2 regions of the Bacillus sp. T-10(2022) genome follow, and region 2 is predicted to be linked to the other one. Evidence: predicted binding sites of a transcription regulator. Region 2 holds the regulator's gene; the other holds the start of a gene.
What was found. Region 2 encodes NrdR, which represses ribonucleotide reductase genes. Its sites were predicted from a motif close to AACACNATATATNGTGTT; they were not measured.

Region 1: a site for NrdR is predicted at 2,918-2,935, ahead of OSJ91_RS18385 (vitamin B12-dependent ribonucleotide reductase). Genes of this name have one in related genera too.

Annotation. Positions count from the first base shown of each region.
Region 1 covers NZ_CP113518.1:3,767,375-3,775,637, reverse strand. Annotated here, with positions in the region: gene gcvPB (aminomethyl-transferring glycine dehydrogenase subunit GcvPB) at 1-1,136, shown strand, start outside; gene OSJ91_RS18395 (rhodanese-like domain-containing protein) at 1,276-1,659, opposite strand; gene OSJ91_RS18390 (lipoate--protein ligase family protein) at 1,861-2,697, shown strand; gene OSJ91_RS18385 (vitamin B12-dependent ribonucleotide reductase) at 3,086-5,656, shown strand; gene OSJ91_RS18380 (hypothetical protein) at 5,805-5,990, opposite strand; gene splB (spore photoproduct lyase) at 6,128-7,153, shown strand; gene OSJ91_RS18370 (patatin-like phospholipase family protein) at 7,238-8,119, shown strand; gene OSJ91_RS18365 (SA1362 family protein) at 8,143-8,263, opposite strand, start outside.
Region 2 covers NZ_CP113518.1:4,116,551-4,124,813, forward strand. Annotated here, with positions in the region: gene thrS (threonine--tRNA ligase) at 1-427, opposite strand, end outside; gene ytxC (sporulation protein YtxC) at 817-1,677, opposite strand; gene dnaI (primosomal protein DnaI) at 1,799-2,737, opposite strand; gene OSJ91_RS20150 (replication initiation and membrane attachment family protein) at 2,724-4,142, opposite strand; gene nrdR (transcriptional regulator NrdR) at 4,201-4,662, opposite strand; gene speD (adenosylmethionine decarboxylase) at 4,932-5,312, opposite strand; gene OSJ91_RS20165 (glyceraldehyde-3-phosphate dehydrogenase) at 5,660-6,697, opposite strand; gene coaE (dephospho-CoA kinase) at 6,857-7,456, opposite strand; gene ytaF (sporulation membrane protein YtaF) at 7,478-8,110, opposite strand; gene mutM (DNA-formamidopyrimidine glycosylase) at 8,190-8,263, opposite strand, start outside.

The DNA.
Region 1 (8,263 bases), 350 kb from region 2:
CTACCGTACAGGGAGCATTGGGCCTATTATTTGATTTGCAGGAACACTTAACGGAAATCACCGGGATGGACCAAGTGACATTACAGCCTGCAGCAGGTGCTCATGGTGAGTGGACAGGGTTAATGATGATTCGCGCTTTTCACGAAGCGAATGGCGATACAGAACGGACGAAAGTGATTGTACCTGATTCTGCACACGGTACGAATCCTGCCTCTGCCACTGTTGCCGGACTTGAAACGATTACAGTGAAATCCGATGAAAATGGATTAGTCGACCTTGAAGATTTAAAGCGTGTTGTCGGACCTGATACGGCGGCCTTGATGCTGACGAACCCCAATACATTGGGATTGTTTGAAGAGAACATTTTGGAAATGGCACAACTTGTCCATGATGCAGGTGGGAAGCTTTATTATGACGGAGCCAATTTGAATGCAGTCCTATCAAAAGCACGCCCGGGTGACATGGGCTTTGATGTGGTTCACTTAAATCTCCATAAAACATTCACAGGTCCGCATGGCGGCGGCGGTCCGGGTTCCGGTCCAGTAGGGGTGAAGGCGGACTTGATTCCTTACTTGCCTAAACCGCTTGTGGTCAAACAAGGCGAGCAATTCGTTCTTGATTATGATCGTCCGCAATCGATTGGCAGGGTAAAACCTTATTATGGTAATTTTGGGATAAATGTGAGGGCGTATACGTACATTCGTTCAATGGGTCCGGATGGCCTTAAAGCCGTCACCGAGAATGCGGTCATCAATGCCAATTATATGATGCGCAGGTTGGAACCTTATTTTGACCTTCCATATAATCGTCATTGCAAGCACGAATTCGTATTAAGCGGACGCCGGCAAAAGAAATTGGGGGTAAGGACTCTCGATATAGCCAAAAGATTGCTGGATTTCGGGTATCATCCTCCAACCATTTACTTCCCGTTGAACGTGGAAGAAGGAATGATGATAGAACCGACTGAAACCGAGTCAAAAGAAACGCTGGATGCGTTCATCGATGCGATGATCCAGATTGCCAAGGAAGCGGAAGAAACTCCTGAAATCGTCCAGGAAGCTCCGCATACAACCGTTATAAAGCGGCTTGATGAAACTCTTGCTGCAAGAAAACCTGTTCTGCGTTATCAAGCCTAGATTGATAGCTTATACGAAAAAAATCCCTGCCTGCCGGCGGGGATTTTTCATGTTTATGTAAGATTTCATTAAAGTCCAACAGTTAACTTTCTTTTCCTTGAGCTATTGAATTAAAAAGAGCCCATGCGGAGATGGGGTCTTATTTCTTTGCTTTGATTTTCCCGGTCCACATTTTGAAACCGCCCTTTAGGTGAAAAAGTTCCCTGTAGCCCTTTTTGTATAGCATGGCTGCAGCTCTGCCGCTGATGATTTCGCTTTGAGCGTACAAATATACAGGCTTGTCCGGCCTAATTTCGACCAAGCGTGTTTTCATTTGAGTCATAGGGATGTTTCTTGCGCCTAAGATATGACCATTATCGAAATCATTCGGTTCCCGCACATCGATTAGCTGCACTTTTCTGTAGTTAGCGATAAATTCGTCCTGTGTTAGTGTTTTAACGATTTTACGCTGGCGGTACCAATTAAAAAGTGAATACGCAATAACCACTCCTAAGATGATGAGCAGTGTATATAATATTTCCAAACATAAAAACTCCCTTCTACCTTAACGAATACAGACAATCTTTATTATATAATTGCTTTACCCAATAATCAAAAAGAATTTTCATCAAATTCTTCATGACTTGATAGCACTTTCTTTTTTAGAGTGTTAAAGTCTGTTAAACTACTACATGTGAGTTTTTTGTGGGGGATTGAAAAACGTCTATCGAAACGAGGGGTAAGGATGACTAAAGAAAAATGGGGTTTTATAGATTCGGGGTATTGTTCACCGGCTTTTAATATGGCGCTGGACGAAGCCCTGTTAAACTGGCAAAGCAAAGGGGAAATTCCGCCGATCATACGCTTTTACGGCTGGGATCCAGCGACATTGTCGATCGGTTATTTTCAAAAGGCAGAAGCGGAAATTGATATGGGAGAGGTAAAAAGGCAGGGCCTTGGGTTTGTTCGCAGGCCAACAGGAGGACGAGCGGTACTGCACGAGCATGAATTGACTTATAGCGTAATCGTTCCAGAATCCTATCCGGGAATGCCGACTACCGTTACAGAAGCTTATCGTGTCATTTCTGAAGGAATATTAATGGGGTTCAGGAACCTGGGATTGGATGCTTATTTTGCAGTGCCTCGAAGCGATCAGGAAAAAGCGGCTTTAAAATCGCCCAGGTCTTCCGTCTGCTTTGATGCTCCAAGCTGGTATGAACTGGTCGTTGAGGGCAGGAAGGTCGCTGGCAGCGCTCAAACCAGGCAAAAAGGCGTCATCCTTCAGCACGGGTCCATTTTGCTTGAACTTGATGATGATAAGCTCTTTAGCGTATTTAAATTCTCAAATGACAGGGTAAAAGAAAGAATGCAAAAAAACCTAAAAAACAAAGCTGTGGCCATAAATGACATTGCCGGGAGAAAGATTACCATCCCTGAAGCGAAAGAAGCTTTTGAAAAAGGGTTTGCCGAAGGACTTTCGGTCGATTTAAAGCCATACGTCCTCACCGAAAAGCAATTGCTGGAAGTGAAGGCCATTGCAGAAAGCAAATATGAAAGCGATGAATGGAATTTCATGAGATAGAGGAAGCATAATTAGAGTGGATAATAAAAAAGTTTTTTCAGATTTGTTTGACCAAATAACACATCCCTTGCAGGGATAAGCCCTAAAAGGGATGGGGAAAAAGCAAGGTCCAAATTAATTGAAATCTGATGAAAAATTATTGTAAATCGACATTTTCCTCCCTTTTGCTAACTATATTAATTGATTTACCGTTTGACAAAATTAAAAGTCATTCAAAACAAACACAATATATAGTAGTTGAAATATTTAATGCAACACTATATGTTGATTTTTGAGTTTCGCTATGATAAATTTAGGGTACTTGTTAAGCGAAACGGACATGTAAGGCTACATAAAGATTTTTGCGGCAGCAAGAACGGATCTTGAAACATATAAAGGAGAGGGAATTATGTCGGTTGTAATAAAAGAAGCTTTAAAGGTTGATCTAGAAAGGTTGAATAAGGATATTTCTTTATTTCCCCAGGTTCACCCTGTAACGGCTGATATGAAAATGGCGCATAAGGGAGTGTCCCGTCTAGTCATGCTTGACCGCTATTCTTTTAAGGATACTGAAAAAATCACACTCTCGGCAGGCGATTTCGTCGTGTTGACGATTAAGGAAGATCCGAAATTCCCGGCAAGGGGTCTCGGCTACATCGTTGAAATTGATTGGGAAACCAAAAAAGCCAAGGTATTGGTGGATGAAGAATTCCGTGGCGTATTGGATAATCCGGAAGAAGTGGAGACGGGAATTGTAAACCGTCCGTTGGATATAATCGAAAAGCCGCTTGAAATATACTATGAACAAATTGCGAAACGTAATGCAACGGGATTGGCATCAGTGGAAACCACGGAAGAAAAGAGAACGGAATGGTTCAATAAATTCTATGAAGAATTAAAGAACCTTAATTTCGTCCCGGCAGGCCGAGTATTATACGGTGCGGGTTCCAATACGGATGTTACTTATTTCAACTGCTATGTAATGCCATTCGTACCGGATTCACGTGAAGGGATTTCAGAACATAGGAAACAAGTGATGGAAATCATGAGCCGCGGCGGCGGAGTGGGAACGAACGGGTCGACACTGCGTCCTAGAAACACTCTGGCAAAAGGGGTAAATGGAAAATCCTCCGGTTCAGTCTCATGGCTTGACGATATTGCAAAACTGACGCATCTAGTTGAACAGGGCGGTAGCAGACGGGGCGCGCAAATGATCATGCTTGCTGATTGGCATCCTGATATTGCAGAGTTCATCATTTCTAAAATGCAAAATCCGAGGATTTTGCGTTACCTAGTGGAAAATACTAAAGATGAAGCCATCAAGAAATATGCGACGGATAAATTGAAATTCACGCCGCACACGGAACAGGAAACGGCTATGTATCAAGGGATCATCAATTATAAGGAGATTCCTGGCCAAGGCGGATTTAGCGAGAAAATCATTAGGGATGCAGAGGAAAAGCTCCGTACAGGGGGAACGTACAGTGTCCATAATTCTGATTTTCTGACTGGAGCCAATATCTCGATTTGCCTGACTAAGGAATTCATGGAAGCGGCTGAACAAGATGCGGAATACGAATTGCGTTTTCCTGATGTTGAAAGCTATAATGCCGAAGAAATGGCCATTTACAATGAAGAATGGCATAATGTCGGTGATGTTCGCGAATGGGAGAAAATGGGTCACAAAGTCCGTGTTTACCGTAAAATCCGAGCTAAAGAGCTTTGGAATTTAATAAACATTTGTGCAACATATTCTGCTGAACCAGGTATTTTCTTTATCGATAATGCTAATGAAATGACGAATGCCAAAGCATACGGTCAACAGGTCGTAGCCACGAACCCTTGTGGAGAACAGCCATTGGCCCCATATTCAGTATGTAACCTTGCGGCCGTCAATCTGGCTGAAATGGCTGATAAAGAAAGCAAAACGGTTAATTTCGAGAAACTTAAGCAGACTGTCGAAGTCGGTGTACGTATGCAGGACAATGTCATTGACGCAACTCCTTATTTCTTGAATGAAAACAAAAAACAGGCACTGGGCGAGCGACGGGTTGGACTTGGTGTAATGGGTCTGCATGACCTTTTGATCTACTGTGAGACGGAATATGGCTCTGAGGAAGGAAATATCCTGGTTGACAAGGTGTTTGAAACGATTGCGACGACAGCTTACAGGGCTTCCGTGGAACTTGCTAAAGAAAAAGGCAGTTTCCCGTTCCTGATCGGGTCAACGGACAAAGAAACCGATGAGCTAAGAACACGTTTCACACAAACCGGATTTATGGAAAAAATGCCTGTAGATATCAGGGAAAGTATTGCTGCACATGGCATCCGTAACTCTCATTTATTGACAGTGGCTCCTACAGGAAGCACAGGAACGATGGTTGGGGTATCAACAGGTCTTGAACCATATTTCTCCTTCACGTATTTCCGCAGCGGCCGTCTTGGTAAATTCATTGAAGTGAAGGCTGACATTGTACAGGAATACTTGGACCGTCATCCAGAAGCCGATACAGAAGAGCTTCCAAAATGGTTCATTTCCGCTATGGAATTAGCTCCAGAAGCACATGCTGATGTTCAATGCATCATTCAACGCTGGATTGACAGCTCAATCAGTAAAACGGTAAATGCTCCAAAAGGATATACTGTCGAACAAGTTGAAAAAGTATATGAACGTCTATACAAAGGCGGAGCAAAAGGCGGTACTGTATATGTGGATGGCAGCCGTGACAGTCAGGTTCTTACGCTCAAAGCGGAAGAAAACCAAATGGACGAGCAGCTTGAAATGGATGAATTGACAGATGTGGAAGTAAAGAAAAAAGTCGTATTGGTCGATACGATAAATGAACTGCGTTCGACTAACGTTACGATTGGGTCGGAAGTGGGCAACACTTGCCCGGTGTGCCGTAAAGGCGAAGTCCAGGAAATGGGCGGATGCAATACTTGCACGAATTGCGGAGCACAATTAAAATGCGGGCTATAAGCTGATGTAAGGGAAGTCGTTAAGTATGCTGCAAAGCTATCTTAACGGCTTTTTTAGTGTCTTAAAAGTTGTTATTGACAGTCTGTTCAATTACATGCCAATAGAGAAGACCGAATCATCGTAAATTCGGTCTTCTTTTTGCGTTCAATCAACCATTTTCATTTTGCTGCCCTATTTCCTTTTCGGCTAGATATTGGTTGCCATCTTTCAATACCGAAAATTCATCGACCGAGTCTCCAGGTATATTCCTTGGATTTGGAAATTTATTATCTGTTTGGACGGTGATCGTTTGTTTTCCCATTCCATTTGTCAAGAAGTCTCGTTTATTAGCCATATCGCATCTCCTTCATTTTGAATTTCCAAGTAAAAACAATCATGAGGATAAAAGAATAAAGAAAAACTATCCTTATGAATTAGATTGTGTAGTTCGATTGAAAGTATGAACAAATCGAAAAAAGAATGGAGATCGAAATGAAACCATTTATGCCACAGTTAGTATATATCGAGCCCAGGGCACTGGAATACCCGCTTGGCCGGGAATTGAAAAAGAAATTCGAAGATTTGAACATTGAAATCCGTGAGACCACATCGCATAACCAAATTAGGGATCTTCCTGGGGAAAATGATTTGCAAAAATATCGTGTCGCCAAATCGACGCTTGTGGTAGGAATAAGAAAAACATTGAAATTCGATTCTTCAAAGCCATCTGCTGAATATGCCATCCCTCTTGCTACAGGGTGTATGGGGCATTGTCACTATTGCTATTTACAGACGACTCTCGGATCGAAACCATATATTCGGACATATGTGAATCTTGACGAAATTTTCGAGGCAGCCGAAAAATATATAAATGAGAGAAAGCCTGAAATTACCCGTTTTGAGGCAGCCTGTACATCGGATATCGTCGGAATTGACCATTTGACACATTCTTTAAAAAGGGCCATAGAATATTTTGGAAAAAGTGAATATGGGGTTTTAAGGTTCGTAACTAAATTTCATCATGTCGACCATCTGTTGGATGCTGAACATAATGGAAAAACGAGATTTCGGTTCAGTATAAATTCGCGTTTTGTGATAAAGAATTTCGAGCCAGGCACTTCGAGCTTCGAGGAAAGGATGGAAGCGGCACGCAAAGTGGCAGGTGCCGGATATCCCCTGGGTTTTATCGTAGCTCCAATATATCGTCATGAAGCATGGAAGGAGGGCTATCACGAATTATTCGAACGATTGAGTGAGGCGTTAAAAGGGGTGGATATACCGGATTTGACTTTTGAATTAATCCAGCATCGGTTCACTGGTCCAGCAAAAAAAGTGATTCAAAAAAACTACCCGAAAACAAAATTGGAACTGGACGAAACGAAGCGTAAATATAAATGGGGCCGATATGGCATTGGTAAATATGTTTATCAAACCGAAGAAGCCGCAGAACTGGAAACGACCATTCGTGGGTATATCGCGGAATTTTTCCCGAAAGCGGAAATTCAGTATTTTACCTGATTAAGGCAATTTTCTATCTAAAACTGTCATAAATTCCTCTAATCCTGCTTAGAAATGTAAAGACCGGATTAGGGGAGGGCAGCTATGATTATTGACGGCGTTTTTTCCGGAGGCGGGATTAAAGGCTATGGTTTAGTGGGAGCCCTGCAGGAATTAGAAGAACGGGGATTTGTATTCCATCGGACAGCCGGTACAAGTGCAGGATCCATAATTGCAGCTTTCGTGGCAGCTGGGTACACCGGAAAAGAAATGGAAAAGCTATTTATTGATATAGATTTAAGCGGCCTGCTGGATAAAAGGCGTGGTCTTTTGCCTATCCCGCTTGCCAAATGGCTTCTTGTATACTGGAGACTTGGCCTTTATAAAGGCGATGCATTGGAAGGTTGGGTTGCCAGTAAACTTGCCGAAAGGAATGTAGTCACCTTTAAGGATGTTCGACCGAAATCCCTTCGTATCATAACCTCTGACATCACAAATGGGAAATTGGTGGTTCTGCCTGATGATCTACCGAACTATGGCATTGATCCGATCACTTTTCCAGTTGCAAAGGCAGTAAGAATGAGTTGTAGCATTCCTTATTTCTTTGAGCCAGTCAAACTCGATGTCGGAAAAAGCAAGTTACTTTTTGTTGATGGAGGTGTTTTAAGCAATTTTCCTATGTGGTTATTCAATTCAGATCATGTAAGGAAGGAACGGCCGGTCATAGGCTTGCGGCTGAGTGTCGATGAGATATGGAAACCGCATGAGGTGGATAATGCGGTTGAATTATTTTCCGCACTATTCAAAACGATGAAAGATTCCCATGATGCACGATATATCTCCAAGAAACACGTCCATAATATTGTATTTATCCCGATGAAGGGAATTTCTGCAATGGATTTCAATCTGAATGATGAACAAAAGGGTGAATTGATGAAACGGGGCAGACAGTGCACGAAAGAATTCCTTAAAAATTGGACTTATTGATGATGAATAAAAAAATCGGGCTCTTAAAAAGAAGCCCGATTTTTCTTTTTATTCTTTTTCCCTTCGATGACGGTTAAGTGACTATCCGTTTTCTTTCTCCATTTTATTTTCTTAGATGATTTTGCTGCAGAGAAGCTAGCCACA
Region 2 (8,263 bases):
TTACTTCGATGCGGGAAATTTCCAAGTTCTCGTTGACGATTTTCTTCATTTCTTTTTCAATCAATGGAAGGTCTTCGGGAGTCAAAGATTCCTCCATATCCATATCATAGTAAAAGCCGCCCTCGATGACTGGCCCTACGCCGAATTTAGCGTTTTTGTACAAACGTTTGATCGCTTGTGCCATCAAGTGCGCTGTACTGTGACGCAATACTTCAAGAGCATCCGCTGTGTCCTGTGTGACGATTTCGATTGAACCATCTTGTTCAATCGGGCGTTTCAAATCATATAATTCACCATTGAATTTTCCGGCAATGGATTTTTTCCTTAAACCAGGGCTGATGGATGCAGCGATGTCTTCAGTTGTTGTGCCTTTAGCAAACTCCTTAACCGCTCCGTCAGGAAAAGATATTTTCAGTAATTCTGACATTGAGTTTCACTCCTTCTTATTGTTCGAACAAATTACAGGTATTTGATTCCATTACAACACAAAAAAGCCCGTCCCTGTATAAAACAGGGACGAGCTTAGTAATAAATATCATTAACCCGCGGTTCCACCCTCGTTCCAGCTTGCTTTTCACGGCAAAATGGCACTTGTAACTTGGTAACGGCAGCTTCCCGTCAGCTCATATTCGCAGAATGCCTGCTTTCCGAGCCGAAGTTTAAAGGTGGTAAGTGTTCCATGCGAATAGGAAGCTTACAGCCTGTTGGCTCCCCTCTCTGATAATCGGCGACTAGAATACCCTTGTCCTCATCATAACTTTTAGTTTTTTAATAGTATGTAGGAAATTATAATTTGTTATACGGTGAAAATCAAGGTTAATTTTCTTTTTTCCACGAAAGATCATTCAAATGCATAGCAAATGACGAAAGTGGCAGGATAGTGGCCCGTTCTTCGAAAATCCTTGAAATGGTCTGGATCAGCCCCTCTTCCTTGTCATCGGTATAGATACACAAGTTTTCAGGAGCAATCGATAAAAGCGGGGCAAGTATCACCGTATCGAGAAATAGTGAACTTTTGGCAAGAAGCCTCCTGTCGATCATACTATTGATTTTTGGACGGTCGAGCTTGCTGAACTTCTGATCATAGAAATGAAAACCATCCCGGTTCACCAGGTGAAGTTTTCTTAATTTCGACTCCTGCCCATGAAGGCAATCACGGAGCGTAGCAATGAAATTTTGATAGTCCTGTTCCAGCTTGTATTCATCAATCGCTTTGACGACATACTTTTCCAACGTGTGCTGAAATGATTTCAAACGGAAGGTCGTAAAAGAATCGAATGAAAAAGATACCTTTCCAGCCAAGATGCTTTGAAGTCCTTCCTCAATCAATCGTTTCTCCGTACTGAATGCTTCATCTTGACTCCTGGCTCTTTCCACCTCGATGATTGATGATGCAATTTCAATGATGGCTTCAATTTCTTCCCGTTCCCTATAAAAAAATTTACCGACTATTATTTGCTCCAGAACAGGAAGCGTCTTTTCTTCCAATAAAAAAGAATGAAATGCATCACGAAGCAGAATTAGCCATTCATCACCTGAAGACTCCGTCATATCCACATACATGCCTTGTTGCGGAAGAAATCGAATATATGCTTGAAATTCTGCCCCCAGTGGATGGGCAGAAACGAAATTCAGTAATTTCAATGCCTCTGAATCGTTTTGAAAAGAAATTTGCACTACGACATCCCCCCTTCCCCCTTGCTTCTTTTTTCATGTATATGGGGATGGGGACGTGTTTAGAAGTAGGATGGGCCTTGTAAGAAGAAAAAAGTGACCTCCATTAAGAGACCACTTTTCTTCATCTTCTCCGATTCACGCCATCAAGCTTGACCGGCTCAGCTAAATATTGAATTCTTTCCAGTACCCTGGCCGCCTTCACTTCTTCCTTCTCACCACGCTGTGAAAAGGTCAGGTGGTTCTCCAGGCCATTCAAGTCAAAATTCGAAGTGAAAAACGTCGGCAGGTTTTCCAGCATCCTAAATTGCAAAATCGGACCAAAAACCTCATCGCGTCCCCAGCTCGTCATGGACTCCGCTCCAATATCATCAAGCATGAGGACAGGTGCCGTTTTCACCATTTCAATTTTTTCATTGACCGTATTATCACCTATCGATCCCTTAAGTTCCCTCAAGTAATCAGGTACATAGACAATAAGGGAGGAAATTTGCCTTTTTGCAAGTTCATTGGCGATCGCACCTAATAAGTACGTTTTCCCAACACCGAATTTCCCATATATATATAAGCCTTTTTGCCTTTTACCTGGCTCATATTCCATAATGAACGACATCGCTTTACTTAAGACAGACAAGCGTTTGTTTTCATTATCCGTTTGGGTAAAGTCTTCAATGCTCGCCTTTAAAATATCCTTCGGTACATACAGGCTGCGGATCAACTTTTCCCGTTTCCGCTTTTCATCCTCTGCCAATTTCCGCGGGCAGACTTCATAATGCAGGTTCAGGGCTTTCCCTTGAACCACCAATTTGGGATAATACCCTTGCATCATATTGATGCAGCCATCCAAGCTTGGACATTTATCACACTTATTGCTTTGTGAAGTGAACTCATAAAGCTTCCCCAAGTTTTTATCAATCATTTCCTTCGTGACCGTCGAGCTGTTGGCATTCAAAAATAACCGCACTTGTTCGTTTTCAAAAATCTCCTGTTTCAGCTTTTCATAACGCTGTTGAAATTGATTTGTATTGGCCAATTTATTAAGGGACCTATTAATCTTTTCCATCGTTCATTTCACCTCCTGCTTTCCACTGCTTCCATTTCTCCAGAAGCTCGCGTTTCTGGGCATCCAATTCAGGCTGATCTGCATTCTGCTCCTGCTGTGCTTCTTCTTTTTTCTCAAGCCACTCCGGAACCACTTCTTCCCGTATCGCCTTTTTCCGGCTGCCCTTCGCAGCATTCCTGCTTCCTTGAGCCCAGTCCTGATATTTCCTATGTTCATTTTTAGCCAGCTCCATCGCCTCGACCACCGTGGAGACCTTCAGTCGTGCCCAATGGCCTGCCAGCTTTTCGACATAGCCCTTCGTGAACTTCATATCCGTTTTGAGCATGACATATTCAATCAAGACATTGACGACACCCGGATTCAGCTTTTGATTGATCATCACGCCCTCAACGACTTTCAAATCACCGCTTGATGGCTCTGCACCGCCAGACAATTGCATCAGCCGCTCCCTTGGGGAAATCGTCTCCAAATGACGGATTAACTCTTGTTCCTGTGTTTTCGGTTCCTCTTTTTGTGTCCGTTCACGAATCGGCTGCACCCGATTGACAAGGGAAGGCATATCGGCCTGTCGTTCAATCTGATACCAGTCCCTTGCCGCCTTTCTGAGCACTTCCTCATCGATCTCATCATCCAATGAAACGGCATCCATTACTAGTTTTTGCATTTCAAGCGGATCGATGCCATATAAAAAAGCAAGTTTGGCAATCGTATTTTTTATTTTCGGAGTAAAGGCCTTTTTCGGTACGATCGAGGATTTCATCCCGGCAAATAAAAGGTCAAAATCAAATAAGTCATCAAACCCCGATGGCTCGACGCCTTCAGTCCGATCGATGTATTGCTGTTCAGGCATCGGTTGCCATTCATTTTTCGCTTCATCCGTTACATATAAAGAATCCAAATGATCTGATGAGAACACTTCCGCAAAAGATTTAGTCACACCTTCATATTGATCGGTTAAGATATGGTCATCACAAAAGAATCTCTTTAACCGGTTGAATTGCGCTTTACCGATTTTTTTGTATAAGTAAATATTCAGCATTCCATCCGTGAAAAACTGCTGGGGGGAAAGCGGCGGGTTTAACTCATAGATGAATTCCTTCGTTTCATTTTTCGATTTCTTATATACATTCAACAAACCGATTCCCTCAAGTAAAAGCCGGGCTTCGTAAATATCAGCTAACTTAAGGCCGATGGTATTCATTAATTGATAATGTGAGGAGGTTTCCGACCATAACCTGTTCTCCTCCAACTCACTCCATAACGTCATATATAGGCTAATGCATATAGGTCCAATAAGAGGTTGATATAGTCGGGTAAGTATTTTCCGATCATAGTCATGAAGCAGCCCCGCAGATGAGACCAAATATGAATCAGCTGGGAGCAATTCTTGCCAATGCTTTGACATCTCCATTCAAACCTTTCAAAAGATGTAGTGAAAAAAGAGCCAAAGTGAATCTTCAGCTCTACTTTCTTTCTTTATTTATCAAATCTTTCAATTCATCGATAAAGACATTGATGTCTTTAAATTGTCGATAGACGGATGCGAACCTTACATAGGCAACCTCATCGACTTCTGCCAGCTTGTCCATCACCATCTCGCCGACACTGTCGCTTTTCACTTCCGATATGCCCTGGTTGCGTAGTTCTTTTTCTACATAACTGGTAATTTGCTCTAGTTCTTTCAAGGGAACCGGACGTTTTTCGCAAGCCCTGATTAAGCCACGCAGGATTTTATCACGACTGAACTCTTCCCGCGTCCCGCCCTTTTTCACTACAATAAGCGGTGTTTCCTCCACCTTTTCAAATGTCGTGAATCGAAAACCACATGCCTCACATTCACGGCGTCGTCGAATCGATTTACTTTCATCGACTGGCCTGGAATCGAGCACTCTTGTTCCGTTATATTGACATGATGGGCATTTCATCATTATCAGCTCCGTATTTTATGTAGGACTCCCCTATCTAAATGTTCCCCAAGGAATTACTTCTCTATCTTAATCTTATATTAAATGGAACGGCCAGTACAAGTAAAAAGTGTAACTTCCGGCAGCAGGCACTTTTTGTTCTGCCGTTGAAGCACCGTTGTCAAAGTCTTTATGCTGCAAGGGCAGCCTCCCCTATAAGGGGAGCAGACTGCCGATTGATTGCATTAAAAAAGAGATGCACCCATGGCATCTCTGTGTATACGTGTTTTTTATAGGGCACTTATATTGGCTTTTTTCATTTGTACAGGACCTAATCCACGTGGTAATTCTATGTTTTCACGTGTTTGCGCATTCAAAGCTTCTGCAATATAATCTGCCGCAATATTCGGATCCAAGTTACCGCATGTATAGACATCAATGCTCGCATAGCCGTGTTCTGGAAAACTGTGAATCGTTAAGTGTGATTCAGAAATGATGACAACCCCGCTGACTCCTTGTGGAGCAAATTTGTGAAAGGCAACTTCTCGTACCTCTGCACCTGATTTCAAAGCAGCATCAACAAAAATCTTTTCAATTAAATCGATATTGTTCAGTTTTTCAAAGTCACAACCCCAAAGTTCAGAAATGACGTGTCTACCCATAGTTTCCATAGTGTAAGCTGTTTCCATATTAAGCTTCCCCCTTACCATGATTTAAAAATAAGTTCTGATAACTACCACGGGGGAAAGTTAGTCCAAAGAGGTCCTAACCCTTTAAGTAGCCATCATGCAAACCGCTATTGAAGAAGTTCACGATTCATAGTATATATGGTTTGAATTTTTTTTGCAACTCCAAATTGAATTTTTGGAAAGATAAACTTTATATGTAATAGGGATATTGCGATTGGAGCAAATTCTGTATTCTGGTTTATTCAGCGCCTTAAAGCAGCAAGGAATTGATTGATCACTGTATTAAAAATAGCCCGCTAAAAAATTTTAGCAGGCTCGGCTTTTTCTTTTTATTTTACTGATAATTCGACTTCTGAAGTTTTTTTCAACTCTGAGCCAACCAATTTCACTAGGTCCACTACCCGGTTGGAGTAACCCCACTCATTATCATACCATGCAAGGACTTTCACTTTCCTGTCCCCGATCATCATCGTCGTCAACCCATCGATGATTGCAGAGTGTGGATTCGTTTTGAAATCACTGGAAACTAAAGGTTCCATCGTGAATTCCATGATTCCTTTGAGTTCATTTTCTGAAGCATCGATGAAGGCTTGGTTCACTTCATCAATCGTGACATCACAGTTTAAATCCACAACAAGATCGACTAAAGATACGTTAGGTGTCGGTACGCGTATCGCCATTCCATGAAGCTTGCCTTTTAATTGCGGCAAAACTAGTGAGATGGCTTTTGCAGCTCCTGTAGTCGTAGGAATCATGCTTTCCGCAGCGGCACGGGCACGTCTCAAGTCTTTGTGCGGGTTATCGATATTATTTTGATCATTTGTATAAGAATGTATCGTTGTCATTAAACCGTTGTTTATGCCAAATTTTTCATCAAGCACTTTTGCAACCGGTCCAAGGCAGTTCGTTGTACAAGATGCATTGGATATGACGAAATGCTTGTCAATTTCCAGCACTTCCTGATTTACTCCCATTACAATGGTAACGTCTTCATTTTTACCCGGGGCTGATAAAATAACTCTTTTTGCTCCTGCGTCTAAATGAAGAGCCGCTTTAGAACGATCATTGAATTTACCAGTGGCTTCAATTACAATATCTATGTTCATCTCTTTCCAAGGCAATAGCTTTGGATCGCGGTTATTTATTAGTTTTACTCGGCGGCCATTCACTACTAGTGAATCATCTTCAGCTATAATGATACCGTCGAATTTACCATGTATCGTATCATATTTTAGTAAGTGTGCTAAAGTTTCAGCTGGATAGCTTGCATTAATGGCAACAATGTCCAAACTCTCATCTAATATGGCTTTTCGGAAAACCATTCTTCCAATTCTCCCAAATCCGTTAATCGCTATTCTTGAATTCATTGTTCGGACCCTCCAGAAAATATTAGTGTTATACTTATTACCTTTCGTATGTAATTAGTATAACATAATTCAGAGGAATTGTGCTAATAAAAATGTGGATTGTTCTTATTTTTTCAACATAAAAAGAAGAAACCGGGCGGTTTCTTCTTTTTATCATGATTATATGACATACCATTCGCTAAGTATGGACTTCACTTGCCGCTTCGTTTCATTAATGTCCCCATTATTATCGATGACGGCATCCGCTAAAGCCTTTTTATCAGCCAAGGGCATTTGCGAATTGATCCTGGCAAGTGCCTCCGTCTCCGAAAGACCATTCCTGTTCATTAATCGCTGCAATTGAACTTGCTCATCCACATAGATCAAAAGCGTCTTATCCACCATGAATGTCAGCTTGCTTTCGAATAGGAGCGGAATATCCATGAACACCGTTTCTTCTCCTGATGATAGTGCCGCTTCCGTTTTCAGCCGCATCCAATTCCTGACGGCAGGATGAACGATGCCATTCAATAGCAATCTCTTTTCTTGATCATTAAATATAATCGACCCGAGCTTTACGCGATCTATATTCCCATCCGTCAATAAGATATCTTCACCAAATGCCTTCACAACTTGGTGATAGGCTTCTTCACCTGGCTCAACGACAGCACGGGAAGCCAGATCAGCATCGACAATCGTGAATCCGAGTTCCTGTAAATAGAGGCTAACGGTGCTTTTCCCACTGGCAATGCCTCCGGTGATTCCGATGATTTGTCCCATAAGCTCCCCCTTTTAAACTTATCATAACTTGAATAAACCGATGATAATCAATAGTACACCTGGAAGAAAGGTCAAATGCTGGACAACTTTATTATTTGAGAGCAATTTCCCGCTTTGAATTCCGCTCCAAATGAAAATCGAACTCATAACAGCGATGCACCCTGCGAGGATGATGGGTGAAATCCCGATCATAGCCGCTCCTACTCCGGCCCCGAACGCATCCAGCGAAAGTGCAAACCCCAGAACAAGCGCTTCAACACCTGTAATCGTACCTGATTTATCAAAATCGGCATTCAATGGTTTTTGTAAAATATTAATCACTACCCCAAGTGATTTAATTTCAAAATTAAAGATGATCTTTTCATGATATCTATCATCTTTCAAATCTTTTTCAGGCTTAAAATACTGGTATACCATCCAGGCACCAAGAAAAATGAGGATGATGCCGCCTGTTTTTTCAGCCGCCCCGATAGATATGAGCTGACTGATGAATTGTCCGATGACCATCGCTATACCTAAACTCAATGCAGAACAAAATGAGATGACCGCTATTGACCTTAAGGGGATTTTCATCTTCCGCATACCGAATGTCAAACCTACGCCAAATCCGTCAATACTAACTGCAAAAGCGAGAAAAATAATTTGTAGCCACATCGGAATATTACTCCTTCCCTACACGTTGCTACCCTAGTATATGGAAGGAGCCCATCCGATGTGTTTTTAAAAACATTACCTATTTAAGCGGCTGGCATAACGGGCAAATATGTGTACCCCGTCCTGCAACAACCAGTTTCTCAAGGGGCGTGC